DNA from 2 places in the Blautia sp. 1001283B150304_161114_C9 genome. Region 1 is predicted to be linked to the other one. Evidence: predicted binding sites of a transcription regulator. Region 1 holds the regulator's gene; the other holds the start of a gene.
The links. Region 1 encodes HrcA, which represses chaperone genes, less so after heat shock. Its sites were predicted from a motif close to TGTTAGCACTCNNNNNNNNNGAGTGCTAACA; they were not measured.
Positions count from the first base shown of each region.

Region 2: I4V44_RS08345 (Hsp20/alpha crystallin family protein) is a predicted target of HrcA. The motif match lies at 13,936-13,966, and genes of this name have one in related genera.

Region 1 is NZ_JADPGO010000030.1:23,789-40,442, forward strand. Features, by position in the region: gene I4V44_RS13775 (HPr family phosphocarrier protein) at 67-303, shown strand; gene thiI (tRNA uracil 4-sulfurtransferase ThiI) at 419-1,600, opposite strand; gene I4V44_RS13785 (cysteine desulfurase family protein) at 1,641-2,795, opposite strand; gene I4V44_RS13790 (16S rRNA (uracil(1498)-N(3))-methyltransferase) at 2,817-3,563, opposite strand; gene prmA (50S ribosomal protein L11 methyltransferase) at 3,568-4,521, opposite strand; gene I4V44_RS13800 (phosphatase PAP2 family protein) at 4,639-5,352, opposite strand; gene dnaJ (molecular chaperone DnaJ) at 5,484-6,671, opposite strand; gene dnaK (molecular chaperone DnaK) at 6,791-8,668, opposite strand; gene grpE (nucleotide exchange factor GrpE) at 8,729-9,373, opposite strand; gene hrcA (heat-inducible transcriptional repressor HrcA) at 9,391-10,431, opposite strand; gene uvrB (excinuclease ABC subunit UvrB) at 10,992-12,980, opposite strand; gene I4V44_RS13830 (ATP-binding protein) at 13,118-15,898, opposite strand; gene I4V44_RS13835 (LysR family transcriptional regulator) at 16,300-16,654, shown strand, end outside.
Region 2 is NZ_JADPGO010000012.1:85,190-101,843, forward strand. Features, by position in the region: gene I4V44_RS08285 (DUF2284 domain-containing protein) at 264-800, opposite strand; gene I4V44_RS08290 (ASKHA domain-containing protein) at 953-2,686, opposite strand; gene I4V44_RS08295 (corrinoid protein) at 3,064-3,699, opposite strand; gene I4V44_RS08300 (methyltetrahydrofolate cobalamin methyltransferase) at 3,776-4,594, opposite strand; gene I4V44_RS08305 (vanillate--corrinoid protein methyltransferase) at 4,637-5,671, opposite strand; gene I4V44_RS08310 (serine hydrolase) at 6,099-7,025, shown strand; gene I4V44_RS08315 (SH3 domain-containing protein) at 7,072-8,040, shown strand; gene I4V44_RS08320 (phosphate-starvation-inducible PsiE family protein) at 8,117-8,563, shown strand; gene I4V44_RS08325 (Ldh family oxidoreductase) at 8,729-9,859, opposite strand; gene nudC (NAD(+) diphosphatase) at 10,421-11,269, shown strand; gene I4V44_RS08335 (J domain-containing protein) at 11,419-12,522, opposite strand; gene I4V44_RS08340 (Hsp20/alpha crystallin family protein) at 12,648-13,115, opposite strand; gene I4V44_RS08345 (Hsp20/alpha crystallin family protein) at 13,301-13,768, opposite strand; gene I4V44_RS08350 (ATP-binding protein) at 14,115-15,446, opposite strand; gene I4V44_RS08355 (MBL fold metallo-hydrolase) at 15,705-16,520, opposite strand; gene I4V44_RS08360 (carbohydrate ABC transporter permease) at 16,577-16,654, opposite strand, start outside.

The DNA of each region.
Region 1 (16,654 bases):
GATGAAAACTGTAAGCTGACAGATAATCAGGTCAGCAAATAACTATTATTAAGGGAGGTTCTCATAATGAAAACAGTTAAAATTTCACTGAACTCTATCGATAAAGTGAAAGCGTTCGTTAATGAAATCAGCAAATTCGACTGCGATTTCGATTTAGTATCCGGAAGATATGTAATCGACGCAAAATCTATCATGGGTATTTTCAGCCTTGATTTATCCAAACCAATTGATTTAAACGTCCACGCTGATGGCGCTGCTCTTGATACCGTTATGGCAATCGTAGGCAAATACGTTACAGAATAATTTTTTCGCAGTCATTGAGGAACTGTTTACCAGTTCCTCTTTTTTTGTATACCAGAGTTTCAAGTTCAAACATAAGGAAGTAGCGTCAGCAGATTCCGAATGTTTGTAATCGATATTAATCAATCTCAATAATCTCAACAGTCTCCAGCGCTGTCTTCATGAGTTCGTCAATTTTTTCTTCCAGTTTTGTTTCAGAACGGTGGATCACGTTCAGGTTTGGTTTGGTAACCGGATGTTTTGCCACGAAAATAGTACAACAGTCTTCGAATGGCTGAATGGATGTTTCATAGGTTCCGATTTCCCAGGATCTTTCTACGATTTCCTGTTTGTCGAATCCGATAACCGGACGGTATACAGGGAGTGTGCAGACTTCGTTTGTTGCTGCAAGGCTCTGCAGGGTCTGGCTGGCAACCTGACCGATGCTCTCTCCAGTGATCAGACCGAGACATCTGCTTTCTTTTGCGAAATGCTCTGCAATACGCATCATGTAACGACGCATAATGATAGTCAGCTCATCGTGCGGACACTGGTCGTAAATATAGAGCTGGATATCTGTGAAGTTCACTACATGAAGGCGGATTGGTCCACTGTATTTTGCTACCTGTTTTGCCAGATCTACAACTTTCTGTTTTGCTCTCTCGCTGGTGTATGGCGGAGCGTGGAAATATACAGCGTCAATTTTAACGCCACGTTTTGCGATCATGTATCCTGCTACCGGGCTGTCGATGCCGCCTGAAAGAAGAAGCATGGCTTTTCCGTTTGTGCCGATCGGCATTCCGCCTGCGCCCTTGATAGTCTGGGAATATACATAAATCTTGTCTCTGATTTCCACAGAGAGAGTCAGATCCGGTTCATGTACATCTACACTTGCATCCGGGAATTCATCCAGAATGCGGCCGCCCAGTTCTGCGCTGACTTCCATGGATGTGATCGGATAGGATTTCTTTGCTCTTCTTGTATATACTTTAAAGCTTCCGCTGTAGTTTGGATGACAGTTTTTCATATAAGAAACTACGTCCTTTGCCATCTGCTCGAATCCCTGATCTTCGTAGATCACTACAGGGCAGATTCCAACAATACCGAATACATGCTGCAAGGCTTCTACAGTTTCATCATAGTCATACTGCTCCGGGCAGAATACATAGATTCTTCCCTGTTCTTTCTTTACTTCAAACTCACCTTCTACTTTGGAAAGGGCGATGTTCATCTGCTTTACAAGGGCATCCTCGAACATGTATCTGTTCTTACCCTTGATAGCGATTTCTGCGTATTTTATCAAAAATGCGTGAAATATCATTTGTTTCTCCTTCTCTTATTTTATGGAATTGCTATAATAATTATCTGCGCGCATAGCGTTTCAGCATTGGAAGTACTTCGTTCAGAACTTCCAGGCAGTAATCAACTTCTTCGAAAGTATTCTCCTCTGAAAAGCTGATACGTACGGTATTCTCAATCTGTGCGTTACTCATTCCCATTGCTGAAAGTGTTGCACTTGGTTTTCTCTTGTGACTGGAGCATGCGCTTCCTGCTGATACATAAATATTTCTGTCCTCTAATGTGTGAAGCAGTACCTCGCTTCTGATTCCCAGAAAGCTGACGCTTAAAATATGAGGTGCACCCTCTCTGACAGGCATTCCATTGATCACTACATCATTCATCTTAGAAAGTCCCTCTGCCATACGTTCTTTTAACTGATAGAGATGCTCTGCTTTCTCGTCAAAGTTCTGGTACATCATCTTCGCTGCAACACCAAGTCCTGCGATTCCCGGTACGTTGTCTGTTCCGGAACGCATGCCGTTCTGCTGGCCGCCGCCAAGAATGAGAGGCTGCACTTTTGCCTTGCTATTGATGTACAGGAATCCAACTCCTTTTGGTCCATGGATCTTATGTGAGCTGACAGACAGAAGATGGATATTCCATTTCTTCGGATAAATACGATATTTACCGAATGCCTGGATCGCATCTACATGATACAGCGCCTTCGGACACTTTTCCTGGATCATGGCACCGATTTTCTCTACAGGCATAACCGCACCGGTCTCATTATTTACCATCATTGTAGATACGAGAATGGTATCCGGCCTTAATGCTTTCTCCAATGCGTCAAGTTTTACTACTCCATGCCCGTCTACAGGAAGAATGGTCACTTCAAATCCCTGTTCCTGCAGAAAAGCTACCGGCTGGCTGACTGCAGCATGCTCTACTGCAGTTGTGATAATGTGATTACCGCTTCGTTTGTTGGCAAGCGCACCACCGATCAGAGCCAGGTTGTTTGACTCTGTTCCGCCGGAAGTGAACAGGATTTCTTTTTCTGTTACTTTCAGTATCTGTGCCAACGTTCTGGCAGATTCTTTGACATACCCTTCTGCGTCTACACCTTTCTGGTGCATGGCAGATGGATTTCCAAAATCTTCCATCATTGTTTTTACCACGATGTCCTTTACTTCTTCAAAGCAACGGGTCGTGGCTGAATTATCAAAATATGCTTCCATTTTTGTTCTCTCTTGTTTCTGTTATTCATTTTCCAACTGGAACATCAGAACTGAAAGAATCGCAAGTCCTGCTGTCTCAGTTCTGAGGATTCGTCTTCCAAGTGTAATCGCATGGGCACCTGCTTCCAGTGCCTTTGCTACCTCTTCTTCCTCGAATCCACCCTCCGGTCCGATAAAGATACCGACAGACTGTCCAGGCTTAATCTCGCTGAGGATTTCTCTGGTTTCTTTCATTCCTTTGGCAAGTTCGTACGGGATCAGTTTTACATCTAACTGTTTCGCAAATTCCAGTGCCTGTTTGTAGGTCATTACTTCATGGATTTCCGGGATCAGCATTCGCTTGGACTGCTTTGCTGCACTCTCTGCGATCTGCTGCCAGCGAACCACCTTCTTTGCTGCCTTCTTAACATCCAGTTTCACCACACATCTCTTTGTCTCTACCGGGATTATAGAAAAAGCTCCCAACTCTACTGCTTTCTGGATGATCAGTTCCATCTTGTCTGCTTTCGGCAGTCCCTGGAAAAGATAAAGCTTATTTGGCAGCTCATATTCCGGCTCCTGTGCATAGAGGATATGCAGCAGAACCTCATCCTCTCCCAGTTCTTCAATCTGGCAGTGGTATTCTTTATCTCCTCCGTCACTGATCCACACATCCTCCCCACATTTCATGCGGAGAACGTTTTTAATATGATTTACATCCGTCCCATTGATGTGGATACGGTGTGCCTCTTCCTCAATCTGATAAGGCTCCACAAAAAAACGCTGCATAAGATCAGTCCTTTCTTGCTGTTACGGAAACCCACTCGCCCTGATGTGTTACTTCTACGACCGTCAGGCCTGCTGCTTTTACTGCCTCCACTACAACTTCTTCTTTCACATCAAGAATACCGGAAGTAATGTAGTAAGCGCCTTTTTTCATCTGGTTTACAATTACCGGTGTCAGAGGGATCAGAACATCTGCAAGGATATTTGCTGTTACGATATCATATTTTTCATATCCTGCCTGATCCTGAATCGCTTTATCGTCAATGATGTTTCCGATCACCATATCAAAAGTTTCATCCACGATCTGGTTTGCTTCTTTATTCTCTGCAACTGCAGGAACTGCACATGGATCAAGGTCTGTTCCCAGTACATGTTTCGCACCAAGTTTCAGGGCAACGATACCAAGGATACCGCTTCCGGTTCCTACGTCAAGCATCTCTGTATCCGGTGTTACATATTTCTTTAACTGGCGAATCACAAGCTGAGTAGTCTCATGCATACCTGTACCGAAGGCTGTACCCGGATCAATGTGGAGGATCATCTTGTCTTTATCCTCTGCTTTTACTTCTTCCCATGACGGTACGATAAGGATATCATCTACATAGAACTGGTGGAAATACTGTTTCCAGTTATTAATCCAGTCCTTGTCCTCTGTCTGAGATTCTTCAATGGTAGCTTCCCCGATGTCCATAAAATTCTTCAGGTCATCTAATGCTTCACGAACATCTTTCAGGATTGCTTCTTTGTCTGCATCTTCTTCCAGATAAAAATTCAGATAGGCAATGCCGTCATCTGCTGGTCCTTCCGGCATAATATCTACAAACATCTGAGCCTTGTCTTCCTCAGTCAGAGGCTGTTTGTCCTGAATTTCCACGCCTTCAATGCCGACTTCTGCAAGTGTGCTGATAACGATATCTTCTGCTTCTGTTTTCGTTTTTACTGTAAAACGGTTCCACTTCATGTAATTGTCTCCATTTCTTTATGTTATATAATTAACTATTATCATCCAAAAATATGTCTGACCCATTCTCTGTTACTCTGCAGCTATTCCCATAATGCAGCATCTCACCACATCCAGTCAATTCTTATTTGCCCACCGACTGCATGCTTCACTTATTTTTTCAAAAAAATGTCTGAATATCTCGTGGCGGTTTCCTTTGCTGTAAAATCTCCACGCCAATTCTACCAGTGCAACTCCGGCAATGGCATCCACCAGATAATGCTGTTTAAGCACCTGGGTAGAAATAATGATCAGTATTGCAAAAATCAGTGAAAAATGCTGATACCATTTTGGAATATTCTCTGATTTACTGACTCCGCGCCAGCTCAGCCAGCTTACATAACAATGGATTGACGGAAATAAGTTAGACGGACTGTTTCCACCATCCATGAGATAAACAAACTTAAGCATCTGCTGGGACCATGTAGTTCCTGCAATCTCAGGTCTGACATTGGTAGTTGGCAAAACCAGAAAAATAATAAAACATGTAATATGAACAGTCAGATCAGTTGCCACAAACCGATAAAATCCATCTTTTCCTCTCTGTGCAGCCAGAATATAATTCACTGCCCAAAAAGGAAATGCCAGAATATAAATCCAGATAAACTGTGGTATTAACGGCACTGTCCTGTCCAGTGACATGGTAAAATCAAAATGATATCTGTCTGCTGTCAGTACTCCGCTTCCCCAGTAAATAAGACAGTTTAATACAAAAATGCTTATCAGCGGCAAAATTACCCATACAGGGAGATACTTCTCCCGAAAAGCTGCGATCTTCTCTGTTTTTGTCAAATATCTCTCCATTTCTCAGGAAACTTTTATTCCTGTCTGTTCATCTGATTTTTACCGTTACTCTTCAATATACACGACTATACAAAAAAAGAAAAGAGGGTAAACCTCTTTTCTTTAATTTTCTTTTATAATTAATCCTCAAAAGTCTCTTTTAATTTATCCATGAAACTCTTTTTCTTCTTTTCCGGTTTTTCAAAATCATCAGAATCTTTTGATTTCGGACGGTTACCACACGCCTCATCGAATTTGCGCAGTGCTTCTTTTGCTTCTTCGTTGAGGTTTGTAGGAACCTGCACAACGAAAGTCACATAATGATCGCCACGTACATTCTTGTTTCTCAGAGACGGTACACCTTTTCCCTTCAGACGGATCCTTGTGTCTGTCTGAGTTCCGGGTTTCACTTCATATTCAACCTCTCCATCCACTGTGTTGATACGTACAGTACCGCCCAGTGCTGCCTGCGCGTATGTAAGAGGCGCAGTAGAGAAGATATTCATATCCTGTCTCTGGAAGATCGGATGACGTGCAACATTTACTTCTACAAGCAGATCGCCTCTCGGACCTCCGTTTGTACCCGGTTCACCCTTCTCACGGATGCGGATGCTCTGACCATTGTCAATACCTGCAGGTACAGATACCTGAATCTTCTTTCTTGAAGACGTATATCCGGTTCCGCGGCAGGAAGTACATTTATCCTTGATGATCTTACCTGATCCATGACAATCCGGACAAGTCTGTACATTACGCACCATTCCAAACATGGACTGCTGTGTATAAACAACCTGACCTTCTCCATGACATTTCGGACAGGTTACCGGTGAAGTACCCGGCTTCGCACCTGTTCCATGACAGGTGGTACACTCGTCTTTCAGTACGATCTCCAGTTCCTTCTCACAGCCAAAGACAGCTTCTTCAAAAGTAATATTTACGCGTGCGCGGAGATTAGCTCCCTTCATCGGACCATTATTGGCACGTCTGCTTCTGCTGCCGCCACCAAATAAATCGCCGAAAATATCGCCGAAGATATCACCCATATCAGCACCGTTAAAATCAAAACCTCCGAAGCCGCCGCCGGCACCTCCGCCACCGTTTTCAAAAGCCGCATGGCCAAACTGGTCATACTGTTTTCTCTTCTCCGGATCGCTTAAGATGGTGTAAGCCTCTGTTGCCTCTTTAAATTTCGCCTCAGCCTCTTTATCTCCTGGATTTACATCCGGGTGATACTTCTTGGCCAGCTTACGATATGCTTTTTTAAGTGTTGCGTCATCGGCGCTTTTGTCCACGCCTAAGACTTCATAATAATCTCTCTTATCAGCCATGATTTTAATCCTATACCCGTTTTATTTATAACACAACTATTCAGTGAGAGAGACTCTCCCACTGAACAGTTATTATTGATATTTCCGTTGCAAATCTCTGCTTTTACAGAAATGTCACATTATACTTCTTTGTAATCAGCATCTACAACATCATCGTTGTTTCCTGCATCTGTGCTGCCTGCTGCACCGCCGCCCATATTCATGTCCGGTCCTGCCTGGCCGCCTGCCTGCTGTGTCTGCTCATACATTTTAGCGAAAAGCTTCTGAGCACTTTCCATCATCTTCTCCTGAGCAGCTTTGATATCTGCTACCTGAGAATCTGTCATCTCTTCTGCATTTGCAGTCTGAGACAGTAAATCTTTCAGTGCGTTCAGGTCTGCTTCTACAGCAGCTTTATCATTAGCATCGATCTTGTCTCCGGCTTCTTTCAGTGCATTCTCAACCTGGAATACCATGGAATCAGCATTGTTTCTTGTATCGATTGCTTCTTTACGTTTCTTATCCTGTGCTTCAAACTCAGCAGCTTCTTTTACTGCCTTGTCGATATCGGAATCAGACATGTTAGAACCAGCTGTGATTGTGATGTGCTGTTCTTTACCTGTTCCAAGATCCTTAGCAGATACATTTACGATACCGTTTGCATCGATATCAAATGTAACTTCAATCTGCGGAACACCACGACGTGCTGGCGGGATTCCGTCCAGACGGAACTGACCAAGGGATTTGTTGTCTTTTGCAAACTGACGCTCACCCTGTACAACGTTGATATCTACTGCTGTCTGGTTGTCTGCTGCTGTTGAGAAAATCTGGCTCTTTCTTGTAGGAATTGTAGTATTTCTCTCAATCAGTCTTGTTGCGATACCACCCATTGTCTCGATGGACAGTGACAGTGGAGTAACATCCAGAAGAAGGATATCACCTGCGCCTGCATCACCTGCAAGTTTACCACCCTGGATAGAAGCACCAAGTGCTACACACTCATCCGGGTTCAGGTTCTTGCTTGGCTCTTTGCCTGTTAACTGTCTTACTTTATCCTGAACAGCCGGGATACGGGAAGATCCACCAACCAGAAGTACCTGGCCAAGTTCAGATGCTGTGATACCTGCATCTGAAAGTGCACGACGTACCGGTTCTGCTGTCATTTCTACTAAGTCATGTGTTAATTCATCGAATTTAGCTCTTGTAAGGTTCATATCGAAGTGTTTCGGGCCTTCTGCTGTAGCTGTGATGAATGGCAGATTGATGTTTGTAGTTGTTGCGGAAGAAAGCTCTTTCTTTGCTTTCTCTGCAGCTTCTTTTAATCTCTGAAGTGCCATCTTATCATTGCTTAAGTCTACGCCTTCTGCTTTCTTAAACTCTGCAAGCATGTAATCTGTAACTTTCTGGTCGAAGTCATCACCACCAAGACGGTTGTTACCTGCTGTGGAAAGTACTTCGATAACGCCGTCACCGATTTCGATTACAGATACATCGAATGTACCGCCACCTAAATCGTATACCATGATCTTCTGTTCTTTTTCATTGTCAAGACCATATGCAAGAGCTGCTGCTGTTGGCTCGTTGATGATACGTTTTACATCAAGACCTGCGATTTTACCGGCATCTTTTGTTGCCTGACGCTGAGCATCATTGAAATATGCAGGAACTGTGATAACTGCTTCTGTAACTTTCTCACCAAGGTATCCTTCTGCATCTTTTTTCAGTTTCTGAAGAATCATAGCGGAAATTTCCTGTGGGGAATATTTCTTGTCGTCGATTGTTACACGATAGTCAGTACCCATCTCTCTTTTAATGGAAGAGATTGTTCTCTCTGCGTTTGTTACTGCCTGACGTTTTGCAGGTTCACCTACAAGACGTTCTCCTGTTTTTGTGAAAGCGACAACTGATGGTGTTGTTCTTGCGCCTTCTGTATTAGCGATAACTGTTGGCTGTCCGCCTTCCATTACGGCTACACAGCTGTTTGTTGTACCTAAGTCAATACCAATGATTTTTCCCATAATCTTGTTCCTCCTGTTTATTTTCAACTAGATTTGATATATTCTATATTTTCATGTAAATTAGTTGGCTACTTTTACCATACTGTGGCGGACTACGAAATCCTTGTAGGTGTAACCCTTCTGGAATTCTTCTACCACAATATTCTCACCGGCTTCTTCATCCTCCACATGCATTACTGCGTTGTGGAAGTTCGGATCAAATTCCTTACCCACTGCTTCAATCGGTTTCACGCCCAGCTCATCTAATGTGGTGATCAGCTGTTTGTAGATCATCTTCATGCCATCTGCAAAAGAATCTCCTTCAGGTGCCTGTGCAAGACCTCTCTCGAAGTTATCCACAACCGGAAGCATTTTCTCAACTATGTCCTTGGCTCCGATGATATACATGCTGGATTTCTCTTTCTCCGTTCTCTTACGGAAGTTATCGAATTCAGCCATGTTTCGTTTCAGCCTGTCTGTAAGTTCTTCAATCTGCTGTTCAAATTTATCTTTTTCTTTTTTCTTCTTGCCGAAGAAAGAAGTTTTTGATTTGCTGTCTTTCTTGTCATCCTGGGAAGCTTCCTCGTCTCCGTCCTCTACCGGGATTTCCTCTGTTTCTGCTTCGCCGTTCTCTACAACTTCAGGTTCATTCTCAACAGTTTCTTCTGTTACCGGAGTATCTGTTGTCTCTTCTTCCTGAGCTGTGTTCTTTGTTTCTTCTGACACTCTCTATTACCGCCTTTCTAACTCTCTTTCTTAATCAGTTCGTCCAGCTGGACTTTCAAAGCCTTCAGGCTGTCAACTACGTTTGCATAATCCATACGCTTGGGACCGATGATACCGATGGTACCATGCATTCCTTTTCCAAGTTCGTAAGTGGCTGTGACTACACTGCAGTCTTTCATGGTCTGCACCGGCATCTCATCACCAATGTACACCTGAATTCCTGTGTTCTCTGTATCAGACATTCTCTCTTTCACCAGGTCTACCAGATCCTGCTTCTCTTCAAATGCTGAAATCAGCTCGCTCGCTTTGCTTGTGTCTGCAAGCTCCGGATACTTGAAAATGTTGGTTGCTCCTGAAGTATATATCTGCATATCGTCTTCGTCTACCTGGATGGTGTCTGCCACTGCATCAAGGACTGTGCCAACCACAGAGCCATGTACACCTGCCTGTTCTTTCAGGCGGGCAATCATTCCCAGGTTGATATCCTGAATGGGCACCCCATTTAAGTTGGTGTTAAGAAGAAGATTTAATTTCAGGATTGTCTGATCGTCCATCTCCTCATCCAGATTGATGATCTGGTTTCGGATGACATTGTTATCACTCACTACTACTGCCACAAGCTGAAGGGGTGTCACACGGGAAAGCTGGATGAATTTAATCTTGCTTCCGCTGTACTGTGGAACAGAGATCATTGTTGCATAGTTGGTATTGGAGGCAAGTACCTTCGCTACCTGTTTCAACATCTTATCCAGTTTGTCGGTTTTCTCGATCATGAGATCTTTGATTTCCTGAACCTCTGATTCCTTTTCTCTCATCAGCTCGTCTACGTAGAGGCGATAACCTTTATCAGAAGGAATTCTTCCGGCTGAGGTGTGGGGCTGTACGATATATCCCATATCTGTCAGGTCTGACATCTCATTCCGGATGGTGGCAGAGCTTACATTTAAATCTGCAAACTTGGAAATGGTCCGGGAACCCACCGGTTCGCCTGTTTCCATGTAGGTTTTGATGATGGCTTTTAGTATTTTCTTTTTACGATCATCTAATTCCTGATCCATGAAGTTCCACTCCTTTACTGCCTTTGTTTTTGGTTTGTTAGCACTCATGTTTTAGGAGTGCTAACACCTTATGCTCATAAGATAGCACTCTTGATTTGGTTTGTCAATATTATTTTGTGAATTTTTTGTTATTTTATGAACAATAGGGGTTATTAAGATTATGTTATAGAAAGGGACGCGGGGAGAAATTATTAATATTGCGTGCGGTTTCGGACGCTAAGAGATACTAAGTCTGCAGAAATCTGCTAAAGGCATGAGCCGGCTTATCAAACTCGCTCCGTCGCAGACTCCGCTCAGACAGGTGATGCAGCCGGCTCATAACGCAGATTTCTGCAGACTAAGTATCTCTAAGCATCCTGCAAATGCACACAATATTAATAATTTCTCCCCGCTGGCTGTTCAGGACGATCATATAGGCGGGGCTCTCGCCTTGGAGGCGAATCGCCTCTTCTATAGCAATCCTCGTAAATAATGCATTTAAGGCAGTTCAGCAGAGTGCAAAAGGCAATGAAGATATCTGACGCAGGATTTCACACTCTGATGGGCTGGATTAAGAAACATTATTTGTCTAAAGTATCCAGGTTCTTTTTCAGGTCGATCATTTTATCGCGGAGTTCGGCGGCCTGTTCAAAGTTGAGGTCTGCGGCTGCGGCACGCATTTGTTTTTCTACCTGGGCGATGAGTTTGGTGAGTTCTTTGCGGGTCATGGACTCTGGGTCTTTCTGGAGTCGGACTTCGGTTTCAGCTACTGCTTTGGATACGGCTATAAGGTCGCGGACTGCTTTTTTGATAGTAGTCGGAGTAATTCCGTGTTCTTTGTTATAGGCTTCCTGGATGGTTCGGCGGCGGTTGGTTTCGGTGATGGCTTTGTGCATGGAATCGGTCATGTTGTCTGCGTACATGATTACATGGCCTTCACTGTTTCGGGCAGCTCGTCCGATGGTCTGGATGAGGGAGGTTTCGGAACGGAGGAAACCTTCTTTGTCTGCATCCAGGATTGCTACCAAGGTGATCTCCGGGATGTCCAGGCCTTCTCGAAGGAGGTTGATTCCTACCAGTACATCAAAGACATCCAGACGCATATCACGGATAATGCGGGCACGTTCTAAGGTATCGATATCGGAATGGAGATAACGGACTCTGATTCCTACTTCTTTCATATATTCTGTCAGGTCTTCTGCCATTCGTTTGGTGAGAGTGGTAATCAGGATTTTGTGTTTCTTTGACACTTCTTTGTTTACTTCTCCGATCAGATCATCGATCTGGCCTTCAATAGGGCGGACTTCTACTTTCGGATCCAGAAGTCCGGTTGGACGGATGATCTGTTCTGCACGGAGAAGTTCATGATCATACTCATATTGTCCCGGAGTGGCAGATACAAACATGACCTGATCCAGTTTGGATTCGAATTCCTCGAAGCTTAAGGGGCGGTTATCTTTGGCTGAAGGAAGCCGGAATCCGTAGTCTACCAGTGTCTGCTTCCTGCTCTGGTCACCGGCGTACATTCCTCCTACCTGAGGTACTGTGATATGAGATTCATCTATAATAAGTAAGAAGTCATCTCCAAAATAGTCCAGCAGTGTGTATGGCGGCTGTCCGGGCTTTAATCCTGACAGATGTCTGGAATAATTTTCGATTCCTGAACAGAATCCGGTTTCTTTCATCATTTCAATGTCGAAATTGGTGCGTTCTGAGATTCGCTGGGCTTCCAGAAGCTTGTCTTCGCTTTTGAAATACTCTACACGTTCTTTTAATTCTTCTTCTATTGCTACAGCTGCTCTCTGGATCTGTTCTGCTGGCACTACATAGTGGGATGCAGGGAAGATGCTGATATGAGAACGCTGGCATTTGATTTCTCCTGTCAGTACATCAATTTCTGAAATACGGTCGATCTCATCTCCGAAAAATTCTACTCTCACAGCTGTATCGGAGCTGTTGGCAGGAAAAATTTCCAAAGTATCTCCACGGACACGGAAGGTGCTTCGGTGGAAGTCCATCTCATTTCTGGTGTACTGAATGTCGATCAGTTCCCGGATTACCTCATCCCGGTCTTTGGTCATTCCCGGACGCAGAGAGATCATCATGTCAAAGAATTCCTGAGGGGAACCCAATCCGTAGATACAAGAAACGGAGGAAATGACCACTACGTCTTTCCGCTCTGACATCGCGGCTGTGGCAGAGAGACGGAGTTTGTCAATCTCGTCATTGATGGAGGAGTCTTTGGCAATATAGGTGTCTGAAGACGGGACATAAGCCTCCGGCTGATAGTAGTCATAATAGGAGACAAAATATTCCACTGCGTTCTCAGGGAAGAATTCTTTCATCTCACCGTAAAGCTGCGCCGCGAGAGTTTTGTTGTGGGCGAGGATGAGGGTTGGTTTGTTTAGCTGGGCGATGACGTTCGCCATGGTAAATGTCTTGCCGGAACCGGTGACACCCAGTAAAGTTTCGAACTGGTTGCCTTCTTTAAAGCCTCTGACCAGACGTTCAATTGCCTGAGGCTGATCTCCAGTTGGCTTGTACTCGGAATGCAATTCAAAATGATCCATAATATTCTCCTGTTTTAATCAAATTTCACTTATCAAAAATTGAAATATGTTTAATATGGTTATATTTTCAGTATATCATCCCATATAAAAAAAGTACAGAGCAAGCGAATACCTGTTCTGTACTTTAACGTGTCGCGTTACTGTTCACTCTGGCTGCCTAAAACCGAACAAATAGTCTTCTCAACTTTTTCTGCATCAACAGGCTTTGCAATATGTCCGTTCATTCCTTTTGCCAGTGCCTTTTTTCTGTCTTCCTCAAAGGCATTGGCTGTCATGGCTATGATTGGAATAGTGGCTTTGTCTTTATCTGACAGTCCGCGGATCATCTCAGTTGCCCTGTAGCCGTCCATGTTCGGCATCTGGATATCCATAAGGATCAGGTCATAGGTGCCTGCCGGTTTCTGTTCTATCCTTGACACACATTGAACTCCATCCTCAACACGGTCAACTATAAGTCCCATATCCTCCAGGATAAACTCTGCGATTTCTGCATTCAGATCATTATCCTCTGCAAGCAAAATATGTTTTCCGCTGATCCTGGTTTCATCCATATCTGAAAATTTTTCCGTAGCCCGTTCATAGTAACTCTTATCAGCAATCCTGTATTCCAGGGTAACTGTAAATTTACTTCCTTCTCCCTGCTTACTTTCTACTTCAATAGTTCCGTACATCATATCAATATACTTCTTTATGATCGGCATTCCCAGACCTGTTCCCGCAATCTTTCCGTCTGTTGTATTTCGTTCCCTGGCAAAAGCCTCAAAGAGAGATGGAAGGAATTCTTCGCTCATTCCGATACCTGTATCAATTACCTGAGTCCGTATCCGCACATAGTCTTTCCTGTCACAGTCAAGCTCTGTGATCCTTATGGTAACTCTTCCCCCTGAAGCTGTATATTTTACCGCATTACTGATCAGATTGAGGAAAATTTCCTTGTTCTTCGTCTCATCGCAGATTACGTGCTCATGCTTGACATCGTATTCCATCTTAAGGTGAATACATTTTTTCTCCGCTTCCGCCTGGAAAATTTTGTAAATTCCCTGATAAATATCTCTGATTTTCACATAATCTTCATCCAGTTCCACCTTACCGCTTTCAATCCGGGCCATGTCCAGCACATTATTGATAATAGACAGAAGCAGATTTCCGGACTGTTCCATCTTCTCCTGATAATCCAGAAGTTTCGGATCAGTCAGTTCCCTTTTTATCAGCTCACTGTATCCCAGCAGGGCATTCATGGGTGTCCGGATATCGTGAGACATATTGAAAAGGAAATCTGATTTGGCGGCATTGGCCTTTTCTGCCTGAATCTGGGCTTTTCTCGCTTGTATCAGCAGATAAACTATAATCCACACAATAATCAAGACCACACTTACAAACCAAATGGAAACTACCCACAGATTATCCTTTATGTATTCTGCCAGAGTAACCTTGCCAGGTGCGTTTTCATATACGCAAAACTGACTGGAAAGTCTGGAATCAGGCAGAGTCTGAATGGTTTTGTTCAGGATATTCATTAATGTTGTGTTTTCCCTGGTGACCGCAAAGCAGGAAGCGCCGGATTTCGTAAGAAAAATACTGCGCATTTTGCTGTCCTCCAGTGTCTTTAATGACTGTCCTGCCTTCGCAACAAAGCAGTCTGCCTCTCCACTTTGAACTGCTTTATCGGCCTCAGCAGATGAGTCATATTCCTTTATTTTCCAGAAAGGATAGTTAAAAGAAATATACCACTTCCCCAGCAGGTTATTCCTGCTCACTGCTACTGTATTCTCTTTATTTTCATCAAACTTCTTAACACCGGTGAGTACTGCAACATTGACTTCAAAAACAGTATTTGACAATATAACATCGTTTTGCTCAGCTTCATATGGATTCTGATTCATATGAAAAATCATATCAATCCTGCTATCCTTTAATGCCTGCAGTTCTTCCTCCTGAGAATCAAAGCCTGTCAACTGAAATTCTATGTTTTTTTCTCCCAGACAGCCAGAAGCCAGACTAATATAATCGTTAATAATTCCTACCGGTTTCTCTGACTCCGTATCCACAAGGCTGATACCCACATCATTTTTCAGATATCCAATCCGGACCGCCCCATGCTGTTCCAGCCAGTTCTGCTCCTCATCCGTAAGAGTTTCAAGGGAATTTGCGGAGAGATACCTTTTATAAAGATCGTCTTTATAAAAAGGATTCTCCCTCTCTATCTTCTGCATTACCTGATCCAGCTCTTCTTTCAGATCCGGGCGTTTTTTGCTGACTGCAAAATAGTTATAGGAGCCACCAATCAGAATAGCTGGTGAAATATCGTCTCTTTCCCACTGTGGAGATTCATTTAAAACAAATCCGTCAATTTCATGATTTTTCAATTTCTGACGAATATCATCTGCACCGGTAATATCAACCTGCTGCGTGTTCACTCCATGACTTTTCTCCCACTCATGGAACATTTCGGCAGGAAGTGCATTCGGCAGCATACCGATTCTTTTTCCATTTAATGTAGTCAGATCTGAAGTGGAGATATCTGTATTAGAAGTATCCACATACAGGTAATATTTATCCTCTCCCATAGGCAATTCTGAAAAAAGCATGGAAGTGGAACGTTCCTCTGTATAGGAAATGCCTCCCAGCAGATCGATCTGTCCATTTTTCAGCATACTCATCAGTTCTGCCCAGCTTCCCTCCACATATTCATATTTCCATCCGGTATGCGCAGCTACTGCCTGCTGGTATTCGTAGCTGTAGCCTCTCCTCTGACCGTCTGCTTCTGTGGTATTATAAGTTCCCTCATACCAGCCTACTCTGACTGTTTTGGATTTTGCTTCCTCTGCTGATACAGGAAGGGGAAGCACAGTAATATATAAAATAAGGCATAATAAAATGCAGATATGTCTCTGTACATTTAACTTAAACTTTTTCATATAACTTTCTCCAAATGATTTTGTGTCTGTCCGGTGAAGATATCTCAACAGATTATTGCCTTTTTCATTTACTTCACCCGAGTTATGGAAACATGTATCATGCTTCTGCAGATATCATACCTTATTTTCCGTCATTGCAACAGCCCTATATTTATTTTTTATACTCATTTTTCAGTTTTCAGATAATCTTTCCCTGCCAAAATTCAATGCCTATAGCAATTCCATAAAATAATGCAATCAAGACAGTTCAGCAGTGTGCGAAGGACAAGAAAGATACCTGCAGGATAATTTTTTTATTTCAAGGCAGAGAAAAGAGATTCAGCAGTGGCATAATCATTTGTACGCAAAGTATTAAAGTTACTATTTATTTGAATTTCGTATACAGAAAAAAGCAGCCCACTGTGTCCGTTGCTATCCGCGACCTGGAAATTGAATTCGGCATCAGCCTTTTTTATAGAAAAGGAAACAGACTGATCCTTACTGAAGAAGGCGAAGAGCTTTATAACAAAGCCACTTACATTCTTCAATACTGCAACGAGCTTCAAGCAGATTACTCCAGTATGGCGAGAGTGAAGCCTCCTCTTCGTATTGGGATCCCGCCTATGCTGAGCACCGTCTTTTTCCCTGAGCTTCTCACCGCATTTCACCGGCGATATTCGGAAATTGCTGTTGTTCTGAAGGAATATGGCTCTGTCCATGCCTGCAATCTGGTACAGGATGACACTCTGGATCTGGCTCTGGTAAATATGGAACAGT
Region 2 (16,654 bases), on a different contig from region 1:
CACAATCTCCACAGAGAATGTTACTGTTCACTTCGTTCTCAGTAACACGCTTCGCGATGCACAGAATTTATGCTAATCGCATAAATTCGCGCGGTATATCTCGGGTTTTCTGTGACCTTCGCTCACAAAAAACACCTCGCGGGATATTACCAGTCAACAGTAACCAGAGAATTTACTTGATTTAAATCAAGCAGATATTCGTAATCCGCTTCGCTACACCAAATAACTGCTTCGCAGGGGACTTACTTGATTCGGCTAAAATATTATTCCAGAAGGTAACAACTCGTATAAGCAATCGTACAATCCCCATAATAATACTGTAGCTCATTGGCCTGACAGACCTGTGTTACCAGCATCCCGTAAGCCTCCATCGATGAGAAAGCCTGTTTCGGAAACCTGCATGGAGCATCCGGATAAGTACAGACCTTACATTTCGTACAGCATCCCGCACCAATCGCCAGCATATCCGGATAAATCTCCCGAAGTTTCTTCTCAAATTCCACAAAATACTCCTTATGTCTGGCTTCCGTTTCCATCATTCCCTCGCCATCAAAAACATCCTCCAATTCACCAACTGTCTGAACAATAATCCCATACTTATACTGCCGGACTTTCGCTTCACATTCCTCAAGAGAGCCACATCCCGGAGGACAGCTCCAGCATTTATCATACTTATGACAGGTATCTGCTGCACACATCTGTCGAACCTCCGGCTTCAGCTCAATCGTATCACAATCCAGCAACACCACATGCGAAAACCCCTGCTCCATTCCCATTTGCTCTATTTTTTTTATATCCATAATCTAACCCCTTACTCTCTTGTATAATCTATAGCAACCTCATCAGGCAGATAAAATTATCCTCTTTGCGCCTCAGTTCTGCACCGAATAACTGCTCCGCAGTTTATCAGAAGAACTCTGCACTTCTCAATAATTCAATCAGGCGGATAAAATCATTCACCTGTCTCAAATCCCAGTTCATCAATAAAATGATCCTGAAAATCAGCCGAAGCAGCCAGCTCAACGAATTCAATCTTTCTCACCAGCTCATCCATCTCCAGCATTTCCTTCTCATTCACAAGTGCGATCTTCGCACCCTCACCAGCAGCGTTTCCCACTGGTTTCACTTTCTTCACAAGCGTCGCCGGAAGCAAGCCAATCTTCCCGGCACTGACCGGATCCATATAGTTGCCAAAAGCACCTGCAATATATACCGAACAGATATCATCTTCTGTAATCCCAAGCCGCTCCATAAGCATCTGAATTCCCGCTGCAATCGCAGCTTTCGCAAGCTGAACCTCTCCGAGATCCTTCTGCGTCAGATAAACCCCTCTCTCATTACCGCCCCGCTCTGGCGGTACCAGAATAAACACACTTTGCTTCTCCTGTCCGCTTCTCAGCACACCATTCTCATCCAGCATTCCAGCATCCAGAAGACCCGCCACCAGATCGATCAATCCCGAACCACACAAACCAACCGCCGGCTTATTCCCAACAGTTGTATAGTTCCACTTCCCATCCTCATACTTCACATGATCCACAGCCCCGGCCGCGCCACGCATTCCACACTCAATCTTCGCACCCTCAAAAGCAGGCCCGGCCGCAGTAGAACAGGTCACCATCCGCTCCCTGTTTCCCAGAACCATCTCACCATTCGTTCCAATATCGATCATCAGAGAAATCTCTTCCTGCTGATCCTGCCTGATAGCCAGCAGACATCCACAGGTATCCGCTCCCACATATCCTGCAATATCCGAAAGCATGATCAACTCTGCACGCTCCTGCACAGCCAGACCATAATCCCCCGCATTCAGCACCAGCCTCTCACTCACAGCCGGAGTATAGGGCGCATGTACCAGCGAAGCCGGAGAAATCCCCAGAAACAGATGATGCATACAAGTATTTCCCACAACACACACCTGAAAAACATCCTCTCTCCTTATCCCTGCATCCTCTGCCAGACTTCCCAACATCTCATTAACCGCTTTCCGAACACACATACTTAACGCTTCTGTTCCATGCTCCAGCGCATAATTCGCCCGCATGATCACATCCGCACCATACTGCGCCTGCGGATTCATCCTGCTCTCAACTGCCAGAGTCCTCCCATCCGCACCATCCAGCAAATACCCCGCAATGGTAGTCGTCCCAATATCAAACGCTGCCAGACACCTCCGACCAGCTTCCTTCCTCATTTCCAGAATCCGCCGTCTACTGTAAATCACATACCATTCATCAGAATCCCTGCGCATCCCATACAATTCACCCGCCAGCTTCAGATCCACCTCCATCTGCCCCGGCTCAACCTCACCATCTGTCTCCGCCAGCGTATCCAGCAGCCTCTGCCAGTCCGACCGCTTCTCCCCTGTTTTCGCCTTCTCCAGCTCAACCTGAGCCATCCGTAGTCCCGGTTCAAACACAACTTCTCTGTTAAATCCATCCGTCAAAATCTTTTCATTGCCAGCCCTGTCCAATGTCTCCACTACACAAGTCTCACCTTCACCAATCCGAATCTGACACGCCTTAACAACTTCACCATTAATCTTAACCAGACACTTCCCACATTTCCCCAGACCGCCACAAGGCGCATCCGGCCTCAAACCCGCCCGAATCTCAGCTTCCAACACAGACATCCCGACATTCACTTCTATCTCAATCCCTTCACGCACAAACTTAACCCAAGCCATAAAAACCTCCCACATATCCAATCATCACAACAACCAACAGCCAGCTCAGAAAAATATTTTATTTCATGTGCATTTGCAGGGGTCTTAGATATTCTTAGCTCTCAGAAATCTGCGTTATGAGCAGACTGTATCACTGTCTGAGCGAAGTTTGCAACGGAGCGAGTTTGAGAAGGCTGCTCATGCCTTTAGCAGATTTCTGAGAGGTTAGAATATCTTAGCCCCCGAAACCGCACATGAAATAAAATATTTTTCTGAGCGTCCCCTTTTTTCCATTATAACACACTCCCAAAAATCCCAAAATACACGAAAGGACCACTCCCCAGAGCAGTCCCCTCATAATATTTTCATGTTATACTAAACCCGCACAAGCAATCAGATCAAGCCGCCAACTTCTTAGCCAGTGACGCCGCACTAGCCGCATCATCAGAATATCCGTCAGCACCAATTTCCTCAGCAAAAGCTTCTGTAATCGGCGCTCCGCCAACCATAACCTTAATATTACCTCTGAAATCCGCCGCATTCAACGCCTCAACAGTCTCCTTCAGAGCCGGCATAGTAGTAGTCAGCAGCGCAGAAAGAGCAATGATCTTAACATCCGGATTCTCTTTATAGCACTCAATAATCTTAGCCGCCGGAACATCGACTCCAAGATCGATCACCTCAAATCCGGCACTCTCGATCATCATGGCAACCAGATTCTTACCAATATCATGAAGGTCACCGGAAACCGTAGCAATGATAACCTTACCAAGTGCACCTGTAGAACCAGATGCCAGATGCGGTTTCAGAACCTCAACACCTTTCTTCATAGCACGAGCTGCAACCAGCATCTCCGGAACAAAGATCTCACCATTTTTGAATTTCTCACCAACTACAGACATCGCACTGATCATACCATCATTCAGAATCGCAACCGGATCATCACCCTCATCAATGGCTTCCTGTACAGCCGGTCCTACTAATTTCGCTTTCCCTTTTTCAACTAATTCCGCAACTTCATTTATCTTAGACATAATCAAATCCTCCTGTTATTTCTCAATTTCAGATTCCAACCACTTAATTCATTTACACAGTTTCTGCAGATTCAACCTACTTCTTCTTTGTTGTACCAATTAAGCCTTCTCTGTAAGCCCCTATATATTCCATACAATAATCATCCAGACCAAGTAATGCTTCTGTTGCATAAACCAGTCCAAGCATATCCTTATTTGTCGGATCCATAATTCCACTGTCCAGTCCTGCATTCATTGCCAGTACCAGGAACCCGTAATTAATCAGCTTACGAACCGGCAGATTAAAGGAAATATTACTGATTGCTGCCGTAATATGAATGGTCGGATACTGCTCACGTACACTTGTGATCGTCTCAATATTCGTTGCAATACCATCCTCAGAAGTACAAAGCATCTCAACCAGCGGATCAATGTGAATCCTGTCCGGAGCAATTCCGTACTCTTTCGCTTTCGCCATGATCTTGTCAAAAACTTTCAGACGGTCTGCTGCACATTTCGGAATACCTGTATTGTCACTCAGCAGCGCAATTACCTGCCATCCCTCATTTCCCGGCTCAGCCATGATCGGGAAAATCGTATCAATCTTATGTCCCTCTCCTGATACAGAGTTAAAAATTCCAGGTTTCTTACAGAACTTATAAGCCTGTGCCAGAACATCCGGACTCGGGCTGTCAATTGAGATCGGAAGATCTGTAACCTCCTGGATACAGTCGATCATCCATTTCAATGTTTCCACTTCTTCCGCTTCCGGAACAGAAGCGCAACAGTCAATATAAGTAGCTCCGCTTTCCGCCTGAAGCTTTGCTCTTGCTTTAATAAATTCAGAGTCTCTTTTCGCGATCGCTTCTGCAACGATCGGGATAGAACCATTAATTTTCTCACCAATAATAATCATTTTCAAACACCTCCATAGCATCATCCTCTGCAACACCTGAGATCAGAACATAATCTGCCATGGAAGCCTTGTAGATTCAGATGCCTTAATGCCAAATTTCTCTTCATTCAGCTTGTCAATGGAATCACAGAGAGATTTATAAACACCCGGATAAACAGAACCAGGGCCACCCTGAGCGATACATGGAATAAAGTATTTGTTTCCACATTCTTCGCAGACACGACGTACCACTGCATCACAATTCTCATCTGTCCAGCCCTCAAAATCAACTGCACGATTTTCGATACCGCCCATGAAGCTGATCTTTCCGCCATATTTCCTGATCAGTTCCGGAAGATTATTGGTTTCCATACATCCCTGCCATACATCGATCCCCATCTCAATCATAGAAGGAACCAGTGTTGCTGCGTAACTGTCAGAATGATGGATAACCAGCTCAACGCCATGGCTGTGATAATATCCGTAAATTTCTTTATATGGCTCAAGTAAAAATTCATCAAACATTGCAGGACTCATAAATGTACTGTCCAGTCCACCCCAGTCATCATGATGGAATAATGCATCAGGATGAAGGTTGGAACAGATACCTTCAGCAAGTTCCAGTTCCCACTCTGTCAGATATTTGATCAGATCATGCATTTCATCCGGATTAGTAATATAATAAACCAACGCATTACTGATCTCACACAGATGATGAGTCTGCTCAAATAATCCCGGTGCAACGAAAGCTGCTTTAAATGCCTGTTCTCCGTCAACTGCATCATACTGAGCCTTCACCATATCCCACTGATCCTGGGTAAATTTCAAAGACGGTGCATGTACATAGTCTTTCCAGTCTTCAATATCCTTTACCACGATCTTGTCAGGAGTATGTACAGGAAAAGAACCCGGAACTCCTTTCGGGAAAGTATTGGTTACCCCCCATGCATTCACTACATTTTCCTGTCCCGGCTGAAGCAGCGGGTTTGTAAACATAAACGGATGAAAAAGAAGCTGTACTGCTTCATACTGATTAACAAATCTGTCAGGATTTCCGCCTTTTATAACTTCCAGCATATTCTGTTTCGGTGTTAACATATAATCTACCTCCTCGTGCAATATGAAAATGCCCCCACATTCCCACATTGGTTTGTTTAATTTGTCGTTCTTTATCTCGTTTCTGATGATTTTATTGTAGCATTTATACAATCCAAAATATATAATCAGATATGCGGATTTTTCACGCTCGCATTCCTACAAATTGTATGAACGCATCTCAAGTATTGTGCCAACAGTAACCGGCAGCCATATAATAAATTTTAAAATCAACCGTAAATACACTTGTAACACAACTCTAAACACTGTATAATTTTGTACATACAGATATCAGATTTTAAAAACCATTTGTGCCTGCACAATAAGACTTTTAAACCTGATTTATCTAAACATGAAGAAATACGGTTTATATAACAGATCAACAGATTCCGAATGTTTTACAGTAAATATTTAACAGGTGGTGAACGCAATGTTTTCAAAAAAATTATTAATACCTCTGCTATCGCTCATCCTTCTTGTTACTCCTGCATACAGCAGTCATGCTGCTGAAAATACAGAGGCCGCGGAAACATCCGTAGAAGGTCAGGGAATGCTTTCCCCTTCTTCATCTTCAGAGAGTTCTGAAAGCGTCTTTAACGGTTCCGGGGCAGGCACATCTTCAGAACCGGTCACAGATGAGAAACTGGAGACAATTTTAAAACAGGTTCAGAGTCAGCTTCCCGCTGAAAACGGAACCTGGGCTGTTTTCATATCCGATCTTGTAAACGGAACCGAGGGCAGTCTTAATGATCAGAAAATGCAGGCTGCAAGCCTGATCAAGCTCTATATCATGGGAGCTGTCTACGAGAATTATGATCAGATAACCGGACAATACGGCAGGGATTCTGTAGACTCCAATCTGTACTCCATGATCACAGTCAGCGATAACGATGCAGCCAATACCCTGACAACTTATCTTGGCGGCGGTGATTCCGCAGCAGGTATGCAGGCTGTCAACAGTTTCTGCCAGGCACATGGCTATGGCCAGACTCACATGGGACGTATGCTCCTTGCCAGCAATGAGAATGATGATAACTACACATCTGTAGGAGACTGTGGTCATCTCCTGCAGGAGATTTATAAACAGGATACATCCGGCTACACCCATGCCACTGATATGTTTAATCTGCTCAAGGCACAGACACGCTGTAACAAAATTCCCGCACAGCTTCCGGAAGGAGTCAAAACCGCAAATAAAACCGGAGAACTTGACAACGTGGAAAATGATGCCGGAATCATCTATGATTCCAAAAATGACGTAGTAATCGTATTTATGTCCCAGAATCTCTCAAGTGCCGGTTCCGCACAGAATACGATCGCTACCTTAAGCAGAACGATTTACGATTACTATAATTAAATAATGTACTCTCAGAGTACATTATAAACCAAAGGAGGGATTCACTATGAAAAAAAGAAAAAATATTGCAATTCCCATGATTCTTGCAGCTACGATTGCTGCTGTATCTGTACCCTGCAGCTCACAGATCGTTATGGCATTTGACACTTATCAGGTAGGTGTAAGTAAAGGGTATCTGGCTCTGCGCTCTGCCATGGCTTATGATTCCTCCAACGAGATCGGCGAGCTGTATTCCGGTGATACTGTTGAAGTTACAGAATATACCACCAGTGATTACTGGTACGTCTATTCTCCAAAACTGAACAGATCCGGATACGTAAATAACGATTACCTGTATTTCCTCTCATCACAGCCGACAAGTTCGTCCGGTTCTTATACTGTCAGTGTTGCCAAGGGTTATCTGGCTTTGCGTTCTGCAAAGGCTTATGACTCTTCCAACGAGATCGGACAGTTATACTCCGGTGATACTGTAACAGTTTCTGACAGCAGTGATCCTCAGTACTGGTATGTCTATTCTCCGAAACTGAACTTATCCGGCTATGTAAATAAAGATTACTTATATTACAGCGGCGATACTGCTGCCAGTGCACAGAGTTCTTCCGGAGATTCAAGGACTGTCAGTGTTGCCAAGGGTTATCTGGCTCTGCGTTCCGCAAAAGCTTATGATTCCTCCAATGAGATCGGACAGCTGTATTCCGGCGATACAGTTCAGCTTATCGACACCAGCGATTCCCAGTACTGGTACGTTTACTCTCAGAAGTTAGGAAAAAACGGATATGTAAATAAAGATTATCTGATTGGCGGAACAACCACATATGCCACCAGAACAGTCAGTGTTGCTACCGGTTATCTGGCTCTGCGCTCTGCGAAGGCTTACGACTCTTCCAACGAGATCGGACAGTTATATTCCGGCGATACAGTTCAGCTTGTGGATACAACTGATGCACAGTACTGGTATGTTTACTCCCAGAAACTCTGCAAATATGGTTATGTAAATAAAGATTATTTATATTAATCTTTTTCATAACACTATAAACAGTTACGCTTCTTTACATTCACCATATACAACAGAACAGAAAGGACTCACAGTTATGAGCCCCAAACGACAGGTTAACCATAACATTCGTAAACACTTTAACACAATCATTTACAATATTTCACGTTACGCGGAAATTGCTCTTTCTATGGTAATTCTGCTGGTGATCGCACTGGCAGGCTTCCGGCTGATCATGGAGGTTGCAGATACTTCTGTTATGTCCATGGATACAGAATTTTTCAGCACTTTCCTTTCCCAGGCTTTGTCTCTGGTAGTAGGCGTGGAATTTGTAAAAATGCTCTGCCAGCATTCCGCACAGACAGTTGTTGAGGTTCTGATGTTTGCCACAGCACGTCAGATGGTAGTCGAACACCTCGGGCCAGCAGAAACTCTTCTTGGCGTACTCAGTATCGCAGTTCTGTTTGCAATCCGCAAATATCTTATGACAGACAACGATGACATGAATGCTCATAACTGTCCGAAGAATACTGAAGAAAATTAAAGAAAACAAAAAACTGCATATCAGATACGATCTGTAAATTCTACCGGTCGTATCTGATTATGCAGTTTCTTTTTATTTCCACATGCTGATAAACGGGCGTCTCAAAAAAAGTAATTTTATATGATATATTCTATAGTTATGGTTATCAGCATGATGGGCGCTTATTTAATAATTACCACTAAAGAACTTACTGTCCTTCGGCAGTTCATAGCCCTTGAAGTAAGAGCCAAAATCAACCTTCAGATAATTGCAGAGGTTGGCAAGCTCAACCATTGTGTTGTCATTTACAGGAATGCCATTCTCTCTGCGCTCTTTTTCTGCAAATACTTCCTTCTCACCATGAGTATAAATCTGCTCTGCGCCTTCTGCCTTTGGACTCTGACGAAGAGTTTCCAGATATTCGGAAAAATGTGCCCTGATATCATCTGCATTTCCGAAGATTGCGGGATCAATGGCAGCAAATCCATGACAGATACCTGTCTTGTCTTTAAATGTACAGCATTTATCAGAAGTAACACCCATGGAAAAGATGGAGCTGAAAATCTCGCAGAGCATTCCATAACCGTAACCCTTATGACTTCCGTTTACCTCTTTATTACCGCCAAGTGGCATGATTCCGCCGCCCTTCTTGGCAACAATATTGGCAAGTACATCCGGGGCATCTGTGCTTTCCTGACCATTTGCTCCCAGAGCCCAGCCCTGTGGAAGTGGTTTTCCCATCTTATTATACATTTCCAGTTTTCCTCTGGTAACTACTGTTGTGGAGCAATCAAAAAGGAATGGATAAGGTTCTGCCGGCATTGCCACTGCAATGGGATTGGAACCAAGCATTGCTTTTCGTCCAAAGGTAGGTACCATGATTGCTTCCGAGTTGGTACATGCCATACCAAGTAAGCCCTGTTTGGAAGCCATTTCCGCATAATATCCTGCAATACCGAAATGATTGGAGTTTCTTACAGATACAAATCCGACACCTGTTTTCTTCGCCTTCTCAATAGCTTTCTCCATTGCAAAATGGGAAATCAGCTGTCCCATACCGTCATGTCCGTCGATCACTGCTGATACAGGTGTCTCAAATACGACCTCAGGTTTAGCATCCGGATGGATGGTTCCCTTCTCAATTCCTTTATCATATCTTACCATTCTCTGCATTCCATGGCTTTCAATCCCGTACAGATCTGCGGTAAGCAAAACATCCTTGATGATATTCGTCTCTTCTTCATTAAAACCAAATTTACGAAATACGTCGTGGCAAAAAGTATTTAATGTGTCATAACTCCATTTTACATATCCCATAACTGTAAAATCCCTCCATTCAAGTATTACTCATTTCGTTTTTGGTATTACCAATTTGTTAAGCTGATTATACCACTCTCATTTTCAAAGTGCAATACGTTTTTTATTTTTTTCAGTATTTCTTATGTTACTGTATTACTGCTCCCTGCTAATATCCCGAGACATGCAAGCCAAAATGTTACCGTCCACTCCGTTCACAGTAACGTAGCCAAAATTCATTGTTACTGTTCACTCCGTTCTCAGCAACACGCTTTGCAAACTCAATTTATGCTAATCGCATAAATTCGCGCGGTATGTCTCGGGTTTTCTGTGACCTTCGCTCACAAAAAACACCTCGCGGGATATCATCAGTGAACAGTAACAATTCATTCCAGATTGCCTGCGGCAATTGGACATCTTCTCTTGTTTTTCTAAAACTGCCGTAATATACTATGTACAGGCAATCCTGCCTGCAGGATTGCCTGCTCATTTAATAAAAAATAGATTACTGCTCACTTCCGCACCTGTAATATATTTCACAGAACAACTCTGCGGCAGCAGTAACAGAAAAGGAACATTACTATGATTCAGGATATCGCACCACACACTTACCACAACGAATACAAACCTTCTGCCCCGGATAAGAACAGTTTTATCCTTGCCTACGAAAAAGGCAGTATTCTTCTTCCACATCAGGAACGGGAAGCAGATATTTATTTTCCACGTTTTCAGGATCTGGAGGAAAAAGTTTCAGATCTCTACAGCAAGTATATTTATCTGTTTTCTATCGATGATCAGCGTTTCTATCTGATTCCGGAATTGGATACCACCCTTCTTCCAGATTACGAATTCCAGGATATACGAAATCTTCGGACAGCCCGGCCACAGCATCTGGCATTTGCAGGAGTTACAGGACATCAGCTTTTCCAGTGGTACAGCAAGCGCCGGTTCTGCGGCTGCTGTGGAAAACCAATGCTGCACAGCCAAAAAGAACGTATGATGGAATGCCCTTCCTGCGGCAATCAGGAGTACCCTGTCCTGTGTCCTGCAGTAATCGTAGGAATCACAAACGGAGATAAAATCATTCTTTCCAAATATGAGGGCCGCAGATTTAAGCGTTACGCCCTTATCGCAGGCTTTGCAGAAATCGGAGAAACCATTGAAGAAACTGTTCACAGAGAAGTAATGGAGGAAGTTGGCCTTAAGGTAAAGAATCTCCGCTATTACAAAAGCCAGCCATGGTCCTTCAGCGGTACCCTGCTTTTCGGATTCTTCTGTGATGTGGACGGTGATGATACCCTGACCGTTGACCATGAAGAGCTCTCCATGGCACAGTGGGTAGAACGTGATAAAATCCCGGATCAGGGCAATAATATCAGCCTGACCAAGGAAATGATGATGCTCTTCCGTGATGGAAAAGAACCCAGATAAACAATATTCTATATCAGAAAAAGCTCATAGAATATTTTTCCCTATTATGCTAAAAGGATACATACACGGTAATGTTACTGTGCATGTATCCTTTTCGTTTCTCTGTAAAATTGCTTCACTATATTCTCAAAAATATTTCTGATTACTCTTCACGCCGCACTCCCGCTGCCAAATCCACGGCTTCTGCGGCTTCCATTACATTCCTGCTCAAATTCTTTCAGTTTCCGTCTTGCTTCCGGTGTCAGATTTGTCGGAACTTCAATCTGTACAGTTGCATATTCATCACCGTGTACCGACGGATTATTCATTGCAACGATACCTTTGCCTCTCAGACGTATCTTCGTTCCGGACTGAGTACCTGGTTTAATGTTACAGAGAACGTCACCGTAAATAGTGTGAACCTTCGCCTCACCGCCAAATACTGCTGTTGTAAATGGGATATTTACAGTTGTGTAAACATCTCTGCCTTCCCGTTTATATCCGGGTTTATCCTGAACGTTTACTTTCAGAAGCAGATCACCGGCTTCACCTCCGCCGACTCCCGGATATCCTTTTCCTTTAAGTCTGATAGATTTACCGGATTCAATACCTGCCGGAATATTGACTTCGTAATTCTGGACGCCACCGTTGCTGCTCTGCAGGCGGATAACCTTCTTGCCACCAAAAGCAGCTTCATCAAAGCTGACAGTAACCTCCGCATGAAGATCCTCACCTTTACTGCTGTAAGAACCGCCAAAGCCGCCAGTTCCATTGCTTCCGAATCCACCAAAACCACTTCCATGAAATCCACTGCCGCCGAAGCCGCTGCTTCCAAAACCACCGGATGATTTACTCTTCTTAAATCCACCACCAAAGATGTTCTTCAGGATATCATCCATATCTTCGCCATTCTCAAAATGATATTCATGATAACCATTGCCATCACTGTACGAGCCATGGAAACCGCCGCCAAAAGGATTGCCCTGTGCTCTGCCAAAGCCACTGCCAAACGGACTGCCCTGTGCATTTCCATAATTACCGGCACCTTCTTCAAAAGCAGCGTGGCCAAACTGGTCATACAGTTTACGTTTCTTCTCATCACTCAGAACATCATAGGCTTCATTTATTTCCTTAAAATGCTCTGCTGCCGAAGCATTTCCCTCATTACTGTCCGGATGATATTTCTTTGCCAGTTTTCTGTATGCTTTCTTAATCGTTGCTGCATCCGCATTTTTGTTCACGCCAAGAACTTCATAGTAGTCTCTTTTCAATATCATCACCTTCCCTCATAAACACATTCTAACGCAATCATTCCTGACTTCATATTTCTGCAATCCTCATTATGCAAACAACGGGAAGCCAAAAGATTTGACCTCCCGTTGCTGTAACTTAACATCTATTATCCTTCAATGGAGATGCTGTGCTTCTGTTCCACTGCTGGCTTTGCTTCTTTCTTCGGAACAAATAATGTCAGGATACCATGTTTGAATTCTGCTTTGATGTCGTCCTGATGTACTTCTTTACCTACATAGAAGCTACGACTGCAGGCACCTGCATAACGTTCTCTGCGGATATAACGTCCTGTCTCTTTTTCCTTCTCATCTTTATCCAGACCTTTCTCTGCACTGATGGTCAGATAACCATTTTCAAGTGCTGCATGAACTTCATCTTTCTTAAATCCTGGAAGATCTACAACCAGTTCGTATCCGTTATTCATTTCCTTGATATCAGTTTTCATTACATGATTTGCTTTATGTCCATAAAGTTTCTTCTCTGCATCCTTCATTGCTCTGTCATCATAATAGAATGGGAAATCTCCAAAAAAGTCATCAAATAAATTTTCTCCAAAAATACTAGGCATTAACATAAGTCATATCTCCTTTTCTAATATATTTTATATATGTCAAATCTGTTCGCCAGATTTACTTTCCAAATCTATCTTTACAGGCTTTTTCAACCTTTTATCTTCAATCTTTTAGTGTAAGCTTTTATTTTTATATCTGTTTTTAATCTCTGGCTGACCCTTAACGGGTCAGTCAGAATATTTATTCATCAGCCCTCAATGGCAATTGTTTTCTTCTGTTCTACTGCTGGTTTTGCTTCTTTCTTTGGTACAAATAATGTGAGGATACCATGTTTGAATTCTGCTTTAATGTCTTCTTTCTCAACTTCTTTACCTACATAGAAGCTACGGCTACAGGCACCTGCGTAACGTTCCTTACGGATATAACGTCCTGTCTCTTTCTCCTGCTCATCTTTATCCAGGCCTTTCTCTGCACTGATAGTCAGATAACCATTCTCCAGGTCAGCCTTTACTTCATCTTTGGTAAATCCCGGAAGATCTACGACCAGTTCATAGCCTTTATCAGTTTCCTTGATATCGGTTTTCATTATATGGCTGGCTCTGCGTCCGTAAAGTTTCTTCTCTGTATCTTTCATTGCTCTGTCATCATAATAAAATGGAAAATCTCCAAAAAAGTCATCAAATAAATTTTCTCCAAAAATACTAGGCATCAACATAAGTCATCTCTCCTTTTCTATACCGTTCATCTGTATGTGATGGACTCTCAGTTATGCATCTTTACCTTGTTTCTTTGGAACTTAGGTTATCAGGAATCTCATAGAACTTATTTCTTTGTTCTCTTTTTGTTCCCCTTCCTTTGTTCTAGTTGTAATATAACACTTATTATTAGCACTGTCAAGAGGTGAGTGCTAATTATTTTGTGAAGAATTTGTGAACCTGTGAATTTGTGAAATCTTCATTGTACACTTTTCCAATTTGTGTTACACTCCCATTCCAAGCTAATACAACGCCCCATGGAGGATCAGTCCACGGGGCATTCTAAAATGTTTGATGTTAACGCTATCATTTTCCCTTGAGATATCGTTTTAATAAGAACGTACAGAAATATGGAAATGTATAAATCCCGTCTTCTATTCCAATATTACTGTCTGCAAGTTTTATTCCCCAGTGAATATCTCTATAAGAATCACCGGATATCAATTGCCTCAATGACTTAGACCGGTTCCTGTTCGCCTTCACTTCTACCGGAACCAGCTCATCCTTTGTTCTTACAAAAAAATCTTCTTCCAAGGTAGCATTTTCTTTTTTATAGTAATATAGTCCAAGCCCCTGTTTCACAAACGCCTCTGCTACAAAATTTTCATATAAAGCACCTTTGTATACTCCAAGATTTTTATTCGCCCGAAGATCTTCTTGTGCTTCCTCATCTAATGAAGCAATCAGCAATCCTGTATCTGGATAATAGCTTTTGAATTTTGAGTCATCATAGTTTCCCTTTAATGGAAGCTCCGGATACTGCAGACAATAGCATACAGAAATCACACCTGCATCTTCGAGCCAGGTTATACATCCCATATATTCCCGACTTCTGGCTTTTTTATCTATTTTACTTAATTGGAATTTTTTATTTTCTTTTGCAAGCTGTACTGGTACGTTCCGATAGACGCTTACAATTTTAGTCCGATCCAGACCTTCAGCGTATTTTCTGATATCCTCTTCATAATCCATCTGGATCTGTCTCTGGATTTCCAGAGTATCTGTAAAAAGATTCTTTTCAATATATACTTTTACTACTGCAGGCATACCGCCAAGTACACAATATTCCAAAAACAATTTTTTATAGACTGATAATTCGGTTTCTGAAAATGGAGTTCCTGTCTGCATATGTTTCAAGATATCTTCAATGTGCTTCTCTGAGTATCCTTTCGCCCACAGAAATTCTTCAAAGTCCATCGAAAACATTTCATAATCTGTTTTATATCCCACACTGTTGCTATGAATTTTTCTGTAATTGATTCCAAGCAAGAAACCACTGCATATGACATCAAATCTTCCATCTATCCGGAAGGACTTCAAGGCAGTTGCAATATCCGGAAACTCCTGTAATTCATCAAAAATAATCACAGTGTCACCTGCTATAAATTTTTTTGATGTATCTATCAGAGAAATATTTTTCATAATATCTTCAACAGCATATCCGTCACTTAATATTGTTTTATATTTAGGTTCCAGAACAAAATTAATGCTTACAATATTACTGTAATTTTGTTCTGCAAAATGATTAATAGATTCCGTTTTTCCAATCTGCCTTGCACCTTTTATAATTAACGGAAGTCTTTCTTCATTTCTTTTCCACTCCAGCAGATACTCATCTATCTTTCTTTTTAAATACATAGAACCGCCTCCTTTCTTCAAAACTATCACGTTTTATGAGCCTTTATTCATAATATTTTCACGTTTTTAACTCAATTTCTCATCTTCGCACTACATCATAGACATTCCATCTCCACATACAGAAAAATGTCCCAGGTTAGCTACCAAGGACATTTTTCGTGTTTTTATACTTACAATATACAATTTTTTAGTCATACCGTTAGAGTTCACTTGAAACAATACTATTAACTCACCTCACGTAATAGCTTCAAATTCTCTTTATTTATCCTCTGAATGCAATGCTGCAAAATCTCCATTATAAAGTCGACTGTCTTTATACTTATAAAACGGTGCATGGAAAAAATGAACCTTTTCAACTTTTGCCTGTAATTCACCAGATAAAATCATTTCCCCACATGTCAGTGTTTCTTCTGCTTTTTCAATTGGAATCAGACAATGCCCACCGCCACAGATGTCAAATGAATCTTTTCTTGCAAAAATTCTTTTTCCAGCCTCATACCATTTCTTCAGTAAAGCCTCTCGATCCTTGGCCGGAGCACAGATCAGTTCCAAATCATTTACACTGTCACCGGAAAATAAAATTCTATCCGCTTCATCCAGAATACATACAGATCCAGCCGTATGTCCTGTCATCTCATATATAACCAGCTTTTTATCTCCAAGGTCAAAAATGTCCCCTTCTTTCATAAAACGAAACTCTGGTTTCTTATCATTTTTTAGTTCTTCCGCAATACTCAAGCTTCCAGGTGCAACAGCACCAGCACTTTCCATATTCTTTAAATATCTTTCTCGATCTTCTACCTTTATATTCAGCGCAGCCTGATAATCTCTTTCATTAATATAAGCCTCTATAAACTGACCACATCCGCCAGCATGGTCTACATGTCCATGAGTAATCAGCACAACATAGGGATTGTCTACCAAAGACTCTACCAGCCCCTTAAAATCACCGATTCCAGTTCCTGCATCAATTACTGCAGACATTTTACTACCCTTTACTACATACATGGCATTCAATCCACTCTCATCAACATGCCAAACACCTTTTTTTATTTCATTTACAGTCCAACACATATTTTCTATCTCCTTTTTCCGTATTAACCGTCACTATTCATCACAGCCAGTAAAACTTAACCTTTCACCGCTCCCTCAGTTACACCTTTAATAATGTGCTTCTGACAAAGAACATAAAAAATAATTACCGGAAT